2 regions of the Pelorhabdus sp. sgz311002 genome follow, and region 1 is predicted to be linked to the other one. Evidence: riboswitches for the same ligand, from Rfam matches in the RefSeq annotation. Region 1 holds a riboswitch; the other holds the start of a gene.
What was found. Region 1 has a riboswitch for cobalamin ahead of AC0NJP_RS07060 (sirohydrochlorin cobaltochelatase). Riboswitches for the same ligand answer to the same signal wherever they lie in the genome.
Positions count from the first base shown of each region.

Region 2: linked by a shared signal. The riboswitch ahead of AC0NJP_RS02755 (MATE family efflux transporter) and the one ahead of AC0NJP_RS07060 (sirohydrochlorin cobaltochelatase) in region 1 are both predicted to bind cobalamin.

Region 1 covers NZ_JBWBCL010000003.1:256,053-263,978, reverse strand. The annotation lists gene AC0NJP_RS07065 (DUF4198 domain-containing protein) at 41-775, shown strand; cobalamin riboswitch at 895-1,074, shown strand; gene AC0NJP_RS07060 (sirohydrochlorin cobaltochelatase) at 1,185-2,243, shown strand; gene AC0NJP_RS07055 (TonB-dependent receptor plug domain-containing protein) at 2,385-4,340, shown strand; gene AC0NJP_RS07050 (sirohydrochlorin cobaltochelatase) at 4,369-5,199, shown strand; gene AC0NJP_RS07045 (MotA/TolQ/ExbB proton channel family protein) at 5,222-5,857, shown strand; gene AC0NJP_RS07040 (ExbD/TolR family protein) at 5,844-6,260, shown strand; gene AC0NJP_RS07035 (energy transducer TonB) at 6,266-6,994, shown strand; gene AC0NJP_RS07030 (ABC transporter substrate-binding protein) at 7,016-7,926, shown strand, end outside.
Region 2 covers NZ_JBWBCL010000001.1:529,537-537,462, reverse strand. The annotation lists gene nikC (nickel transporter permease) at 1-676, opposite strand, end outside; gene nikB (nickel ABC transporter permease) at 677-1,600, opposite strand; gene AC0NJP_RS02755 (MATE family efflux transporter) at 1,752-3,092, opposite strand; cobalamin riboswitch at 3,259-3,441, opposite strand; cobalamin riboswitch at 3,554-3,735, opposite strand; gene rpe (ribulose-phosphate 3-epimerase) at 3,941-4,594, opposite strand; gene rsgA (ribosome small subunit-dependent GTPase A) at 4,591-5,472, opposite strand; gene pknB (Stk1 family PASTA domain-containing Ser/Thr kinase) at 5,502-7,385, opposite strand; gene AC0NJP_RS02735 (peptidoglycan D,D-transpeptidase FtsI family protein) at 7,400-7,926, opposite strand, start outside.

The sequences.
Region 1 (7,926 bases):
GTCAGTTTTTCTCTTGTGAAATTTTTATGAGGTGATAGATATGAAAAAAAATAAATTTTTGGTTTGGGCAGCTTGTGCATGTTTACTTGCAGCTTCTTATGGCAGTGTGGCTTCAGCGCATGGTGTTTGGATTGGTGAACGTTTAGATCAAAAACAATTAATATTAGGAGAAGGTCCTGGCGATAATGCTTATAATCCAAACAATGTACAATCTGTGCAAGGATATACTGATACATTTCAAAAAACAACAGCGAAAGTAGTCGATGCTAAAAATCATGTTATTGTAGTTCCTAGTGATGATACAGCAGTTATCAGCGTAAATTTTGATTATGGATATTGGACAAAGGGGCAAGATGGTAAAGTGCATAATGCACCAATTTATCAAGTACCAGGAGCTGAGAAAGGCACACATGCTATCAAATATAATGTAACATATCTTCATGGAGTAAAGAATGTACAGGCCGTTCCAGATGTTCCATTGCAAATTATTCCGCAGGTTGATCCAACTACACTGCATAAAGGAGATGACTTGACAGTACTTGTCGTTAAAGATGGCAGACCTCTCGTCAATACAGAAATTATTCCAGATGTCATCAATAACCTTACTTATACAGTAAAAACAGATAGTGAAGGCAAAGCAACAATGAAAGTAGCGAATAATGGTGTGAATGTAGTTGGGGTTGAAATTGCTTTTCCAATTCCTGATAAAAATAATATGGCGACTCAAAATAAATATTTTTCTAGCTTAACTTTTACACTTTATCCCGAAGAATGATTTTTTAAAAATGAATATTCCTTATTTAATAGTAAAAACATGATTATAATTAATTGAATATTACGATTTGACAAAATAACTTTAAAGTGTTATTGTAAGTACGTGGAAATCAGAACAAACTGAATATCGATAGAATAGGTGCCGTAAGGCTTAATAGGGAAGTCCGGTGAAATACCGGCGCGGTCCCGCCACTGTAATGGGGAGCAAACTCAAGAAATGCCACTGGAACGAACGTTTTGGGAAGGTTTGAGCGAGCAATGATCCAGAGCCAGGAGAACTGCCTGTTTAATAATCACCATTTTTACCTACGAGCGATGGGGAGGGGATTGTAGCAGGTCTCTTGGCTGTTTACAAGCTGAGAATTGAACGTTTACTACTTCCTAATTCATTTAGGAAGTTTTTTTATTTTATGCAATTTTATATTTTAGGAGGAGTATTTGTGAAAAATTGGAAAAAAATGCTTGCGATCTCTTTGGCCTGTGCAACCTTTATGGGGGTAAATGCTGCCCCCACTTATGCTGCCTATGAACTAAATCCAGAAGTGAAGACGGCAACACCGGCGCTAAAACATGCGGCTCAAATTGGTGTAAATGTAGCGGAAAATCCGGCTATGCAGAATCTCGAAAATAAAGATGCAATTGTGGTGATGAGTTTTGGTACTACCTATGAAGAATCACGTAAGCTTACGATTGAACAAACTGTAGCTGATATTCAAGCGGCTCATCCTGGACAAAAGGTTGTTTTGGCTTTTACTTCTCACATTATTATTGATCGAATTCAGCAAAAAGAAGGCATCAAAATTCCTACTCCGGAAGAAGCTTTAGCCGAGCTGAAAGCGGAAGGCTATACTCGAGTTGCTCTTACTTCACTCGATGTAATTCCTGGCATGGAATATGCTTACGACAAAGCCATTTTTGATATTTATAAGAATCAGTTTAAGAAAATGACTCTGGGGACTTCTTTGATTTATTGGATGGGACAAGAAAAACAGCGTGATGATGTTACCGATGCGTTAAAAGCGATTCAAACTGAGTTTCCTAAGACAGGTAAAAATGATGCCATTTTATTGATGTATCATGGTACGCCTCACCCGGCTAACGCCTATTATTCAGTAATCCAAGCTCGTTTACAAGATATGGGACTCAATAATGTTTATACTTATACGGTAGAAGGCTGGCCTAATCTGGAAACCGTTATTCCTAAGTTGAAAGCAAATGGAGTCAAAAATGTTACATTGATTCCGATGATGATGGTTGCTGGGGATCATGCGAACAACGATATGGCTGGCGATGAACCAGATTCCCATAAATCCATTTTAAAGAAAGAGGGTTTCTTTGTAACGACTTACATTCATGGTCTCGGTGAGAATGAAAATGTACGGAAACTCTTTGTAGATCGTGCTAATGAAGCTTGGGATGCTTTGCAAAGCGCATCACAGCCTGAAAAAAAGCATATGACGAAAAAGTAATTTTAAATAGCATATAGAATCTAATCACCATTTTTGCCTACAAGAGTTAGGGAAGGGGATTAAAAGTTATTATTTTGTGATTCCAGAGCCTTTCTATTGCGGAAAGGCTCTTTATTTTGTTATGAAAGGAAGTTTTCATAGATGAAAACAGGAAAAAAACTTACTAGGAAAGCATTGCTTTATACCATAATCAGTAGCGCTATACTAGCGCAAACAACGGGATTTTCTTGGGCCGCTGAAGCGAATGATTATTCCTTGGATCAGGTAGAGGTGACAGCAAATCGCATGCCAGTAAAAGTGGCAGAAACCGCAGCAAATGTTTCTGTAATTACTCATGCCGACATAGAAAAAAATCATTATCGAGATTTAGGCGAAGCTTTGCAACAGGTTACAGGCGTGATTGTGACCAAACAAGGAAGTGCTGGTAGTGAGCAATATGTCAGTTTAAATGGTGATCCTCATGTCGTTATTATGATTGATGGGCGTCGGATGAATCTTAGAAAACTGCCGGGAGCTTTTGGGGGGAGAGCAACCTTTGACATGAGCTCTTTTCCTTCGCTGACGATGATTGATAAGATCGAAGTGGTAAAAGGGGCGGCTTCTGCTTTATACGGCTCTGATGCAACTGGCGGGGTCATTAATATTATTACCCGTAAAGGCAGTAAAAGTGAATCAACGCTTGATATCAATACAGGCTCATGGGGAACAAGAAATTATACTTATACCAATCAAGGTGCGGAGCAAGGCTGGAGTTGGTTTTTGACAGCAGGTAAGAGTAATCAGGATCACTTTGCCTATAAAGATTCCATAAGTGGGCAGACAAAAACGATGGAAAACAGTGCTTTTGACCAGAAAAATTTAACTTTCCGGCTTGATAAGGAACTTGATTCAGATCATTCTTTAACGCTTAATTTTGAGCATATGAATAATCATAAAGGACAGCCTTATATGGCAGCCGGACGGACTTTATGGGGAGCTTCACTGCATTATCCCTATGACTATTTGAATACAGTGACCAATAATTGGGCGATTACCTATAATACTAAAAAGGATCAGTTAGCCGATAGTTATGTTCGTATTTATCAAAATTATTACTCCTATAACATGAATCAATATGTTGGTAGTAAATGGTCTGCATCAAAATATAATAATAATCAACAGGGCCTGGAATGGAAAGACGGCTGGCAGCTTGGTGATAATCAGACTTTAGTCGGCGGCGCGGAGTGGATCAAAACAAAAGTGGATTATCCTGGTTACTTCACAAATAAGAGCATCGACAACAAGGCCGTTTATCTAGAAGATCGCGTGGCTTTATCGGATAAGTGGACTTTTACGCCAGGTGTGCGTTATGATCATCAAAATATGTTCGGTTCGAAAACTACGTCTCGCGCTGCTGTCAATTATGCCATGGATGCTGCGACCAATTTGTATTTGACTTGGGGTCAGGTCTTTAATGCACCGACAGTGGATGACTTATACTGGCCTGCAGGCGGCGGTGTGGCAGGCAATCCCAATTTGAGGCCAGAAACAGGCCATACCACAACAATTGGCGTGAATCATAAATTAAGTGATACGGCAGAAGTGAAAGCCAGTGTATTTAAAACACAATTAAATGATGCGATTAACTGGGCGCCTGATGCTAGCGGTGTTTATGTTCCTTCCAATGTAGACAAGCAGCGTAAACGTGGCCTAGAATTGGAATTTAGACAAAGCTTCTCACCAAACTGGAGTGTTATGACTGGCTATTCTTATGTGAAAGTGGAAAATAAATCAGGCGATTCTTATGTAAGTGATATAAAAAATCCTGCGCCAAATGGATATCGCATGGGAGTGACTTATACTGATCCGGTTTGGGCGGTTACGCTAAACGGAACCAGCGCTTCTGGTAGAAATACAACGGCCTTTACTTCAGCTCATTACTGGGTATGGGATGCGGCGGTAAATTATAAAGTAAATCAGGCGACAACTGCTTACGTTAAAGTGAATAACTTGACAAATAAAGCCTATGAAACGGTATATGCTTCTTCTGATCAAGGAGCGGGAGGATTCCCCATGCCGGGCAGAAACTATCAATTTGGTATCCAATATCGTTTTTAGGGCTCTTGTAGTTTAGGGAGATGAGTTTTTGAAAAAAGCAATCTTGCTTGTAAGCTGTGGAGCAACAAATCCAGCAAATTTGAATCAAGCCAAGCAAAATTTGGAAGCTGGATTACAGGAGACCTTTAGCGGCTATGCTGTTAGACGCGCATTCACTTCACGAAAAATAGTTCAGTTTTTGGCAGAGAAACAAGGGATTTATGTTGATACGGAACAAGCGGCCTTTGAACGGTTAATGCAAGAAGGCTATCGTCAGGTTGTTGTTCAACCGCTGCATATCGCTGTGGGGGAAGAGTACGAAAAGGTCAAATGGATTGTTTCGAAATATGTCCATAGCAAAACAAAAGATTTTGATGTTGTAACAATTGGGCGTCCGTTACTATATTTTGCTGGACACAATGAAAAGGCTGATGATTATTTGGCGGTTGCTCACGCTTGTGAGCAGAAGGTTTCGACTATGCGGTCTGATGAAGCGCTTGTATTAGTAGGAAAAGGTGGTATTCATCCAGCAAATACCGCTTATGCTATGCTGCAGCTTAAAATTGATTATGCTAAAATTCCACGGCTCTTTGTTTGTACGGAGTCAGGATTTCCGGAAGTAACTGCTTTAATTGAAAAATGTGAAGCGGCGAAAGTAAAAAAAGTTATAGTTTGGCCGCTCAGAATGGATCAACAAGCAGAACCCAGTGAAACGCTTGTGGCGCTTGTCAATAGTTTGGAAGCGAAAGAGATTGTAGTACAACTTGAGATGCAGGCCTTTCGTGAGAATGTAGCAATTCAACAATTGTATGTAGAGCACTTACAGGACGCGATTGCGTCGTCAGAACGCTTTCTTTTGCGTAAAAACAAAAGAATTTAGCTGCAGAAAGGAATTAGATTTTATGGATAGTTTAATGACAGGTTTGGCTTTTTTTCAAAAAGGCGGCTTCGCCATGTATTTGATTTTACTTTGTTCGTTCGTGGTTTTAGGTATTGCCATTGAACGGTTTACCTTCTATCGCAAAATGCAGCCTAAACAACGTGATTTTTCCGAGCAAGCAAAAGCGCTGATTGCTAAGGAGGATTGGTCGAAACTATTAACACTTTGCCAAAGTTCAGATGGAATTGTGGCGAGAGTGCTGGCTAAAATTGTTGTCTATCGTAAGGAACGGCTGGAGGTATATAAAGAGCTGATGGAAAGTGAAATCACTTTAGCTGTGGCAAAGCTTGGTGAAAATCTAAATCATCTCGAATCCATAGTAACAGTAGCGCCGCTATTGGGGTTGCTAGGAACCGTTCTTGGTATGATTCACTCGTTTAGTGTGTTGAATCTCAAAAGCGGACAGCCGCTAGCGATTACTGGCGGGGTTGGAGAAGCTTTAATCGCTACGGCGGCAGGGCTTTGTGTGGCGATTGTATCCATGTTTTGTTATAGCTACTTTTCCCATCGATTAGATCGTATTTTGACGGAATTTCAAGAGCTTAGCTTATTGCTGTTAGCAAAACGGACTGAGGGCGATTGTCATGAAAATTCATGAACTGCGGCGCAGGCGTTCACCTAAATTGATGATTATTCCGATGATTGACATTATTTTTTTCCTGCTGGTTTTTTTTATGATGAGTACGCTCTATATGGTAGATCAGCATACCATTTCGGTACGATTGCCACAGGCGCAGACGGCGAAATCCGATCGGCCTCATAGTGTAGCAGTTACGGTGACAGCTGATAATAAAATTCTTTTTGACAAAGAAGAAATACCTTTTTCGCTGCTAGGACAAAGAACGAGAGCGCTGCTTGCGGCCCAAGCGTCTGACGATCTAGTGATTATACTGCGATCCGATAAGTCTTTGGAATATGGTAAGGTTGTTGCTGTGCTTGATGAATTGAAAAGTGCCGGCGCACAACGGATTGCTATTGCTACAGATCGAAAGGGGGAATAACTGCTATGAGACAGAAGAAGCGCTGGCAAAAGGCTTTTGGTCTTTCGCTTATTATTCATGCTGTCATAGTACTGGGAATCGGTTATTTTTCTCCCTTGACGGAAGGCAAGGAACCGGAAGAAAGTTATGTAGAACTTGTTTTAACGGATGCTCCCTTTGAGCAGGAGTTTTATCCTGCTGCTTCTAATGCGGCCGCAGGCGATGTGCAGTCAGCGACTCAAGCGACGGTAACGACGACCGCGCTGCCAAACAACATAGCCTCTTCTGCGCCTGCCGCTAATGATGCACCTACTGTAGCGGCGACTGGTTCTCTATCCGTGTTATCAACTGAAGGAACTGTCGCCGGAGCGTCTGGCAGCAGTGGAAGTGGAGCTGGCGAAGTACAGAGTACGGTGAGTCAGGGAACTGGTAGTTCCGAAACAGCTAGTGCGAGCAGAGGAACTGGTAGCGGAGGCGGCTATAGTCGGCCAGGCGTTTTAGAAAGGGTTTTGCCGCGTTATCCCGAAAATCTAAGAAGACAAGGTGTGGAAGGAACTGTAATCTTAAGAATTAAGATTATGACTGACGGCTCGCCAGGCGATGTCACTGTGTCGGCATCAAGCGGCCATGAGGAGCTTGATGAAGCGGCGGTGGCCGCTGTATGGCGTTGGCGCTTTACTCCTTCCTATGATCGCGGCAGTGGTGAACCGGTTGTTTGTACGACATCGCTGCCTGTAAGATTTAGCCTCCATTAAAGCCGAAAGAAGGGGATTACGTTGCAGCGTGCTTTCTATTATATATTGCTGATTTGCTTAATTGTTTTATCTGTGGGCTGTGGCAAAGCGCCTGCCGTTGAATCGCAAAATACAGCGGGCTCTTATTCCATAACGGATAGTACTGGATATGTTCTAACTCTCCAGCATAAACCAAAGCGAATTGTTTCGCTTACCTTAGGCACCGATGAGATTTTAACGAGTCTTGTTAGCTCTGATAAAATTGCTGCTTTGACTTACTTGTCTGATGATCCTGAGATTTCCAATGTAAGCGGCGCAGCAAAAAATGTTTCCGTAAAAATTAAAGATGCTACGGCAGAAACGATCTTAGCGTTGCAGCCTGATTTAGTCATTATTGCGGACTGGATGCGTCCCGATTTGATTCAGACGATGCGGGAGCTTCATGTTCCGCTTTATGTGTATCATACGCCTGATTCTGTTGCTGAGGTAAAAGCCTCCATTCAAAATATTGCCGCAGCAGTGCAGGAACCGGAAAAAGGTCAGGAAATTACGGGGAAAATGGATCGGGATATAGAAAAAATTCAAGGAATTGTTGCTGCTATACCGGAAAATCAGCGGCAAGTCGTTATTTGGGGTTCAATTATGGGGACATCAGGCGGACAAGGGAGCTTATTTGATGATATGTGCCGCTTGGCTGGTGTTCAAAATGGTGCGACACGAATTGGTCTTGGTAAGAATGATTCTTTATCTAAGGAAAGTATGGTTAAAGCGAATCCTGACTTTATTTTGCTGCCTAACTGGAACTTTTCAGGAAAATGGGATGTGAATCAATATCGCTCTGAACTCGAGAATGATCCAGCGCTGCAACCCATTGCTGCGATTAAAAATCATCGGTTAGAACAGGTGCCAGATCGCTATTTATTTACTTCGTCACAGTATGTAATAGATGGAAT
Region 2 (7,926 bases), on a different contig from region 1:
AACCCCATTCCGGAGTAGGCGCCTGAGCGCCGAACCCTAAAAAAGATAGCCCAGCAAGTTCCATGATCATCGTGCCAATATCCATCGCCGCTGTTACCACAATGGTCGGTAAAGCATTCGGCAAAATATGATGCCGCAAAATTTGCAGCGGCTTTGTGCCATTCGTTACTGCTGCATAAATAAAATCACGCTCACGCAATTTCAAGGTAAGACTGCGTCCCAATCGAGCATATTTAGTCCAGCTAACCACTGCTAGGGCTAAAATGGTATTTAGTATATTTCCGCCCAGCATACCGGCAATAGCAATCGCCAGCACGATTCCCGGAAAGGCTAACATCATATCAACTAAACGCATGAGCGCCATATCCACTTTACCGCCTAAATAGCCGGAAAGAATGCCAATAAACGTTCCTATCCCTGAAATAAGAACAACTAGGGATAAAGTCATAAGCAGAGACGTCCGAGCTCCATAGAGGATTCGGGTCAAGCAGTCACGGCCCAGTTTATCTGTTCCAAGTACATGTTCAGTCGATGGTGCCAACAGCGAATGCCGCATGGTCGCCTCATAGGGGTCATATGGCGCTAGCCATGGCGCAAAAATGGCAATAGCAGCAATTAACAGTACTAAAAACGAATACAATCCAAACAAAAATTTGTCTTTTTCCCTAAGTGACACTTAGTTCCCGCCTTTCTTCAGCCGTGGATCAAGCAAAGTATAAGAAACATCCACTAATAAATTCATTGCTGTATATAACACGGCGATCCAAAGCACAAACCCCTGTACCAGAGGATAGTCACGCATTTCAATAGCATGCACAGCCATCTTGCCAAGCCCCGGCCAGGAAAAAACCATCTCAATTACAGCCACCCCGCCCAGAAGCCACCCAATAGATAGCCCCAGCAAAGTAATGAGCGGTAAGCAGGCATTCGGCAGCACATGCCGCCAAATAATTTTTTTCAGAGGAAGTCCTCTAGTCTTTGCACCAATGATATAATCTTGCCCTAGTTCCTCTAGTACGGCAGTCCGCACCTGCCGCGTATATTTTGCAGACATGGCAATCGCTAGGGTAAACGCGGGCAATACGATTCGGTCCAAAGACACTACACCGCCAGCAATAGGAAACAGCCGTAGTTTCAGGCCAAAAATATACAATAAAATAAGTCCTACCCAAAAACTCGGCATGGACACGCCCACAAAAGAAAAACCGCGAATCAAATAATCTACGGCGCGATTTCTATATACAGCGGAAAGAATACCGCAAGGCACTGAAATAAGTAGCATCATAACAAGAGCTGAACCTGCTAGCGCCAATGTACCAGGCAAACATTGCCAGAGCCGCTCAGCTACAGGCATTTTTGCCGAATAGGACATGCCCATATCGCCTTGTAAGACACCAGTAACCCAGAGAAAATACTGAACATGAAATGGTTGATCGAGACCTAACTGAGCCCTTGTCTCCGCAATTGTTTCTTCCGACACAATGGTATCTCCTACCTCTAGCAGCATAGCTACTGGATCCCCTGGTGAAAGATACATTAGGCAAAATGTCAGAAAGCTTACGCCAATAAGGGTAATGCCCATTTGCAGCAAACGCTGCATAAATTGTTTTTTAGTCAAGACACCCGCTCCTTTGTTTTAGCTATATTGTTATTTGGGAACAACGCTTCTTTTTATTAACGCTTCTTTTTATTAACGCTTCTTTTTATTAACGCTTCTTTTTATTAACGCTTCTTTTTATTAACGCTTCTTTTTATTTTTCTGCAATGACTGCAACTTTTTTGTTAAGCCCTGGTAAATAGATCCAAAGAAATATCGATCTTCCCAGGCTGAATACCGTAAAGGCCAACCATATGCCATGGTTTCCTAAGAATGGTTCTCCTAATAAAAAAACAATGAGACAGCCCAATAGCGAATAGAGCATAGAATTCCTGATAGGAGTCGACAATGTTGCGCCTGCAAAAATGCCATAAAGCTGCAGCCCCCAAACAGCGCTCAAAGGAAATAGACCGACCCAATATATATACAGGTCAGCTAGTTGCTTCACTTCACTAAGATTAGTAAAAAGTCCAATCACCGCGTTTTTAAATAAACAAACCCCGCCAAACAAAAGAAATGCCGTAACCCAGCCCCAAAATGCAGTTAATTGGACTGTACTTTTGTACAACTTACCATCTTTTCCTCCTATGGCTTTCCCCACTAATATTGTAGCGGTATTGCCGATCCCGCCGAGCAAATTGGCCATAACAAAATGAATTTGCATCAATACAGCATTAGCCGCTAGTACAACCTCCCCATATCGCATGCCGTATATAGCCATCAGATTATATACTGACAAGAGGCATACTGTTCGTATAAATAAATCCCTATTGACCTTCATCATGGCGGTGAACGCCGCTATATTACAGAATATCGCCAAGGAAATCCCGGTAATTGACACTTCTTTGATATGGTAAATCAAAACAAGCCCTAGGACCGTAGCCGCTATTTCCGAAATGAGGGTTGCTGTTGCCACACCATCGGCAGCCATGCCCCCTATCCGAACAAACAGTAATACCAGTAAAATATTCAAGATGTTCATGAAGATCTGTAAACACAGGGACAGTTTGACTTTAGACATGCCTGCTAGCCAGCCATTCATTACATAGCCAGTCAATACAAAAGGCGCTCCCCAAATTCGAATATCATAATAGGTTTCTGCTAATGTCCTGACAGCATCACTCGGTGTCACTAGCATAAAAGCGGCAATTTTGATTGGATACTGCAAGACTACAAGCAGTACGCCCAAAATAAAAGCAATCGCCATAGGCCGCAACAGCGCAGAGGTAATAGTCTTTTTATCTCCTGTCCCACTAGCCTGCGCACTAAACCCAGAAGTACTAATCCTAAGAAAACCAAGCAGCCAATACATAGTATTGAAAATCAAAGTAGCAATTGCTACGCCGCCAATATAAGCCGCCTGAGGGAATCGCCCCATGACAGCCGTATCGACTACGCCAAGGAGTGGTGTTGAAATGGAAGAAATAATCAATGGAACAGCCAAGCTGAGAAATTTTTTATTATCACTACTCATTGCTGCAGCAAAAATGGTCACGATACCTCCATAATATTTTCATAATTTACACAAGAGACTGTACATTTGGTAAAACACACAAAAAAATCTCCTGACGTAAAGTCAAGAGATTTGAAAAATAATTAAAATGTTTGCTAAAAAGCATCTGTCAATTATCCAAATCCCCTCCCCGTCGCTCGCAGGTATAGCGGTGATTATAAAATAGGCAGTTCTCCTGGCTCTAGATCATAGTTTATCCAAACCTTCCCAAGACGTTTGTCTCAGTGGTATTTTTTTGGACTCACTCCCTATTACAGTGGCGGGACCGCGCCGGTACTTCACCGGACTTCCCTATTAAGCCCTTGCGGGCACCTACTTTGACATATTTAATTAACCCCTGCTCGGAAATACTAAAAAACCTCCCTGCATAAAACAGGGAGGTTTGGCATCACAAGATAAATTATTCTCATTTAATCCCCTCCCCATCGCTCGTGGGTAAAAAAACGGTGACTGACAGATAGGCAGTTCTCCTGGCTCTAGATCATAGTTTATCCAAACCTTCCCAAGACGTTTGCCTCAGTGGTATTTTTTGGACTCACTCCCTATTACAGTGGCGGGACCGCGCCGGTACTTCACCGGACTTCCCTATTAAGCCCTTGCGGGCACCTATCCCAAACTATGCAATTTTCATTATACATCATTTTACATTTCATAATTAGTATACCATTTATCACAATATATGTCAAACCTTTCAAAATATTGCGTGTTTAATTTATAATAGTATCAAGATAAACTCAAAAACAAAAACGCTTAAATCCTTTACATTCCAAGGGATTTAAGCGTTTTTCATTTTATAAATAGTAAACAGGAACATATCACCGTTAAGAAATTTAGCAGCCTTTTAAAGCGCGAATCACTGCTGCTTGATCTTTCGCGGAAAAAACAGCTGATCCAGCGACTAAAACCGTAGCGCCTGCTGCAGTAACAATATTGGCATTAGCAGGGCTGATGCCACCATCGACTTCAATTTCCGTTTTGAGATCCCGCTCTTCAATCATGCGGCGCAAACGTGCAATCTTATCGGTTACTGCTGGAATAAAGGCCTGACCGCCAAAACCAGGATTTACACTCATTAATAATACCATATCAATATCTGGCAAAACCTCTTCAATCAGGGAAAGCGGCGTTGCCGGGTTCAGCGAAACACCTGTTTTCATATTTTCTTTATGGATTTCCTGTAAGAGCTTATGAAGATGCACTGTCGCTTCGGCATGAACTGTTAGAATATCGGCGCCAGCTTTCGCAAAAGGAATTACATATTCCTCAGGCTTTTCTACCATCAAATGCACATCAAAAGGCAGCTTAGTAAAAGAACGAATAGCAGCCACAACAGGCACCCCAAAGGTCAAATTCGGAACAAAATGACCATCCATAACATCAATGTGAATATAGTCGGCTCCCACTTCCTCCAGCTTCGCTACTTCAGCGCCAAGCTGAGAAAAATCTGCCGATAAAATTGAAGGAGCTACTTTTATTGTACTCATTTTCCATATCCCTTCTTATTAGCCTGCGCTTCATGCAGAATTGTCACATAGTTTTCATAGCGGCTCGACGAAATTCTGCCTTGAGCCACAGCTTCCTTCACTTGACACTGCGGCTCTTTATCATGAAGACAGGAACTAAATTTACATGCTTGTGGTAACTCATAAAACTCGGGAAAGCAGGTTTTCACAGTATCCTCCGGCAAAGTGATTTCCGTAAAGGAAAATCCTGGTGTATCAACAACAAAGCCGCCTGACTTCAACGGAAGCAGTTCTGCGTGACGCGTTGTATGGCGTCCCCGACCAATTTTATCACTTACCTGCCCCGTTTTAAGCAGTAAGCCTGATTCAATGGCATTAAGCAACGTAGACTTTCCGGCACCGCTTGGTCCTGAAAAAACAGTGATTTCACCATCAAGCAAAGCACGTAATTCGCTAATTCCTGCTTCGGATTTTGCATCGGTAAAAAACACTTTATAACCGATACGGCGATAAATTTCTGCTACGGCTTCCATCTCATCGCGGTCAGCTAGATCCACTTTATTAAAGCAAAGAATAGGCTGCAGTGCACTCGATTCCACAAGAACTAAGAAACGATCAATCAAATCAAGGGAATAGTCAGGATTACAACAGGCAAAGGTTACGACAACTTGACTGATATTAGCAACAAGCGGACGCTTTAATAGCGAAGTGCGGGGATGAATTTTCTCGATGATTCCCTTGCCTTCCCCTGTTACCTTATAATCTACTTGATCGCCGACAACTAAGGTAAACCGTTCTTGTTTCATTCGTCCCTTCACTGTACATAAAATTACCTTTTGATTTGTCTGGACACTGTAATAGTCGCCATAAGCCTTTACAACAACACCTGTCATTACCATAGATATCTTCTGAGCACCAGCATCTCTCCTTATAAATTTTGTTCCTGTGACAAGCTACCATTAATATAAAGCTGAACCCGAACTGTTCCGGTTCCTTCTAACTGCTTTTCAATCTTATCGCCTGGTTTATGAACATTTTCATAGACAACGCGCCGTCCATTGCTATCGGTAACAACAATTTGAACCGTCTGGCGTGCTGGCCCTTCCGGCACAGTCACCGACAGACTTCCGTGTTTTACCCCACCGCCTCCGCCGCCTTTCGCAACAGTAAAATCAACGGCAGTTCCTTCCGCAATTTCAGCACCTGCGGCAGGTCTCTGTTCCAAAATCGTACCAGCAGGATATTTATCACTGACCGTCTCAGTCACTGAGCCAGCCTTTAATTTAAGATTTTCCAGCTGCGCTGTCACAGTGGAAAGCAGAGCGCCCTTAAAATCAGGCAATGTCACTTTTTTGACCGCACTTTTATTGACTACAAGATCCACTGCTGTTCCCTTAGCGACTTGTGCCGGTGGTCGCGGATTCTGACTGATAACTGCATCAGCCGGCACCTCGGAAGAACTCTGCTCATCAACCCGTCCGACTTTAAGACCGGCATTTCTGAGCGCGGCTTCCGCATCTTTACGATTTAAGCCGCGTAAATCAGGAACTGTAGCAATTTCCCCACCACGACTGACAATCAAATTAATCGTTCTTTGTTCCTTTACAACACTTCCAGCTTCCGGCGACTGTGAAATGACCTGCCCCATCGGAACTTTGTCATTAAACACTTCGGATACTGACACGCGAAGATTCCGGCTTGTCAGTATGCTTTTCGCTTGTTCAACCTGTTTGCCTGTTACATCAGGTACAGTGACTTCTGCTCCGCTCCAAAATTTACCGAAAGCGAGAAATGCTCCGCCAGCAAAACAAAGAATAAAAAAGACGATAAAAGCTAAAATTAATTTTTTATTATAAGGCTTCGGCTGTACTCCGTTTTTTGCCACAAGACGCGTAGGTTCATGACCAGCTTCTTTTAATGCTTCAGACATGCCTGAAATCATTTGCGTCGGATACTCTTCACGCGACAGAAGCCTTGTGCTGTCTTCACGCATATAACCTTGTGAAAGCCTTAAGTCATTAATCATTTCACTGCTTGTAGCAAAACGGTCAGCAGGCAATTTTGCCATCGCTTTCATGACAATCGCTTCTACAAGCGGCGGAACATCAGGATTGATTTCGCTCGGCGGAACCAGCCTTTCTTGAATATGCTGTATGGCAATTCCAATTGGTGAGTCACCGTTAAAGGGAACTTTGCCTGTAAGCATTTCATACAAAACTACACCTAATGAATAAATATCCGATTGAGCGCTCACTGGCGCGCCTTTGGCTTGTTCGGGCGAAAAATAATGAACAGAGCCAATAATTGTACCTGTATGAACCATCGTTGCTGAAGTGACGGCTCTGGCAATCCCAAAGTCTGTAACTTTAATCCGCCCAGAACTGGTAACCATAATATTATGAGGTTTAATATCACAGTGGACTAAATGGTTTTGATGGGCATTTTCAAGCGCTTGGGCAATTTCATCAGCAATTCTTACGGCTGTCTCCACAGGTAAAATGCCCTCGCGATCAATCTTTTCTTTTAAGGTTTCGCCAGAAATAAATTCCATTACAATATAATAAATATCGTCATCTCGTCCGACATCATAAACATTTACAATGTTAGGATGAGATAATTTTGCCGCCGCCTGCGCTTCCCGGCGAAAACGCCGCACAAATTCTTCATTGGATGTAAATTGAGAACGCAATACCTTGACTGCCACATAGCGATCCAGTAATTCATCATGAGCACGGTACACTTCCGCCATACCGCCACCGCCGACGAGTTCGAGCACTGTATAACGATTATCAAGTGTTCGATTGATAAGCAAAACCATTCACCTCCTTAATGTAGTGCCGTTTCAAATACTCTACGAGCAACAGGGGCCGCTACAGCACCACCGCCGCCACCATTCTCTATAATCACTGCTACAGCGATAACGGGATTTTCCGCCGGAGCAAAACCAATAAACCAAGCATGATCATCGCCATGGGGATTTTCCGCTGTTCCTGTTTTACCAGCAACCGTCACGCCGCCTAATGCAGCGCCGCGGCCCGTACCTTTTTCTACTTCATAAATCATCATCTGCTTCATGAAAGCAGCCACTTCCGGGGTTGTAGCCGTAAGCCATGTTTTCGGCGAATTCTGCCGCAAGATGCGACCATCATAATCCACAACTTTTTGAATTAAATAAGGTTCCATCATCTGTCCATTATTGGCTAGCGCCGCTGCCAACATAGCCATACGCAAAGGCGATGCCACCAAGCTACCTTGACCGATTCCCGTCTGCGCCAAATCACCATCGCCAAGATCTTTAAAATTCGGCAAACGCGGCTTTTCTCCTTCTAAAGATTCATCGAGAGCCTTATCAA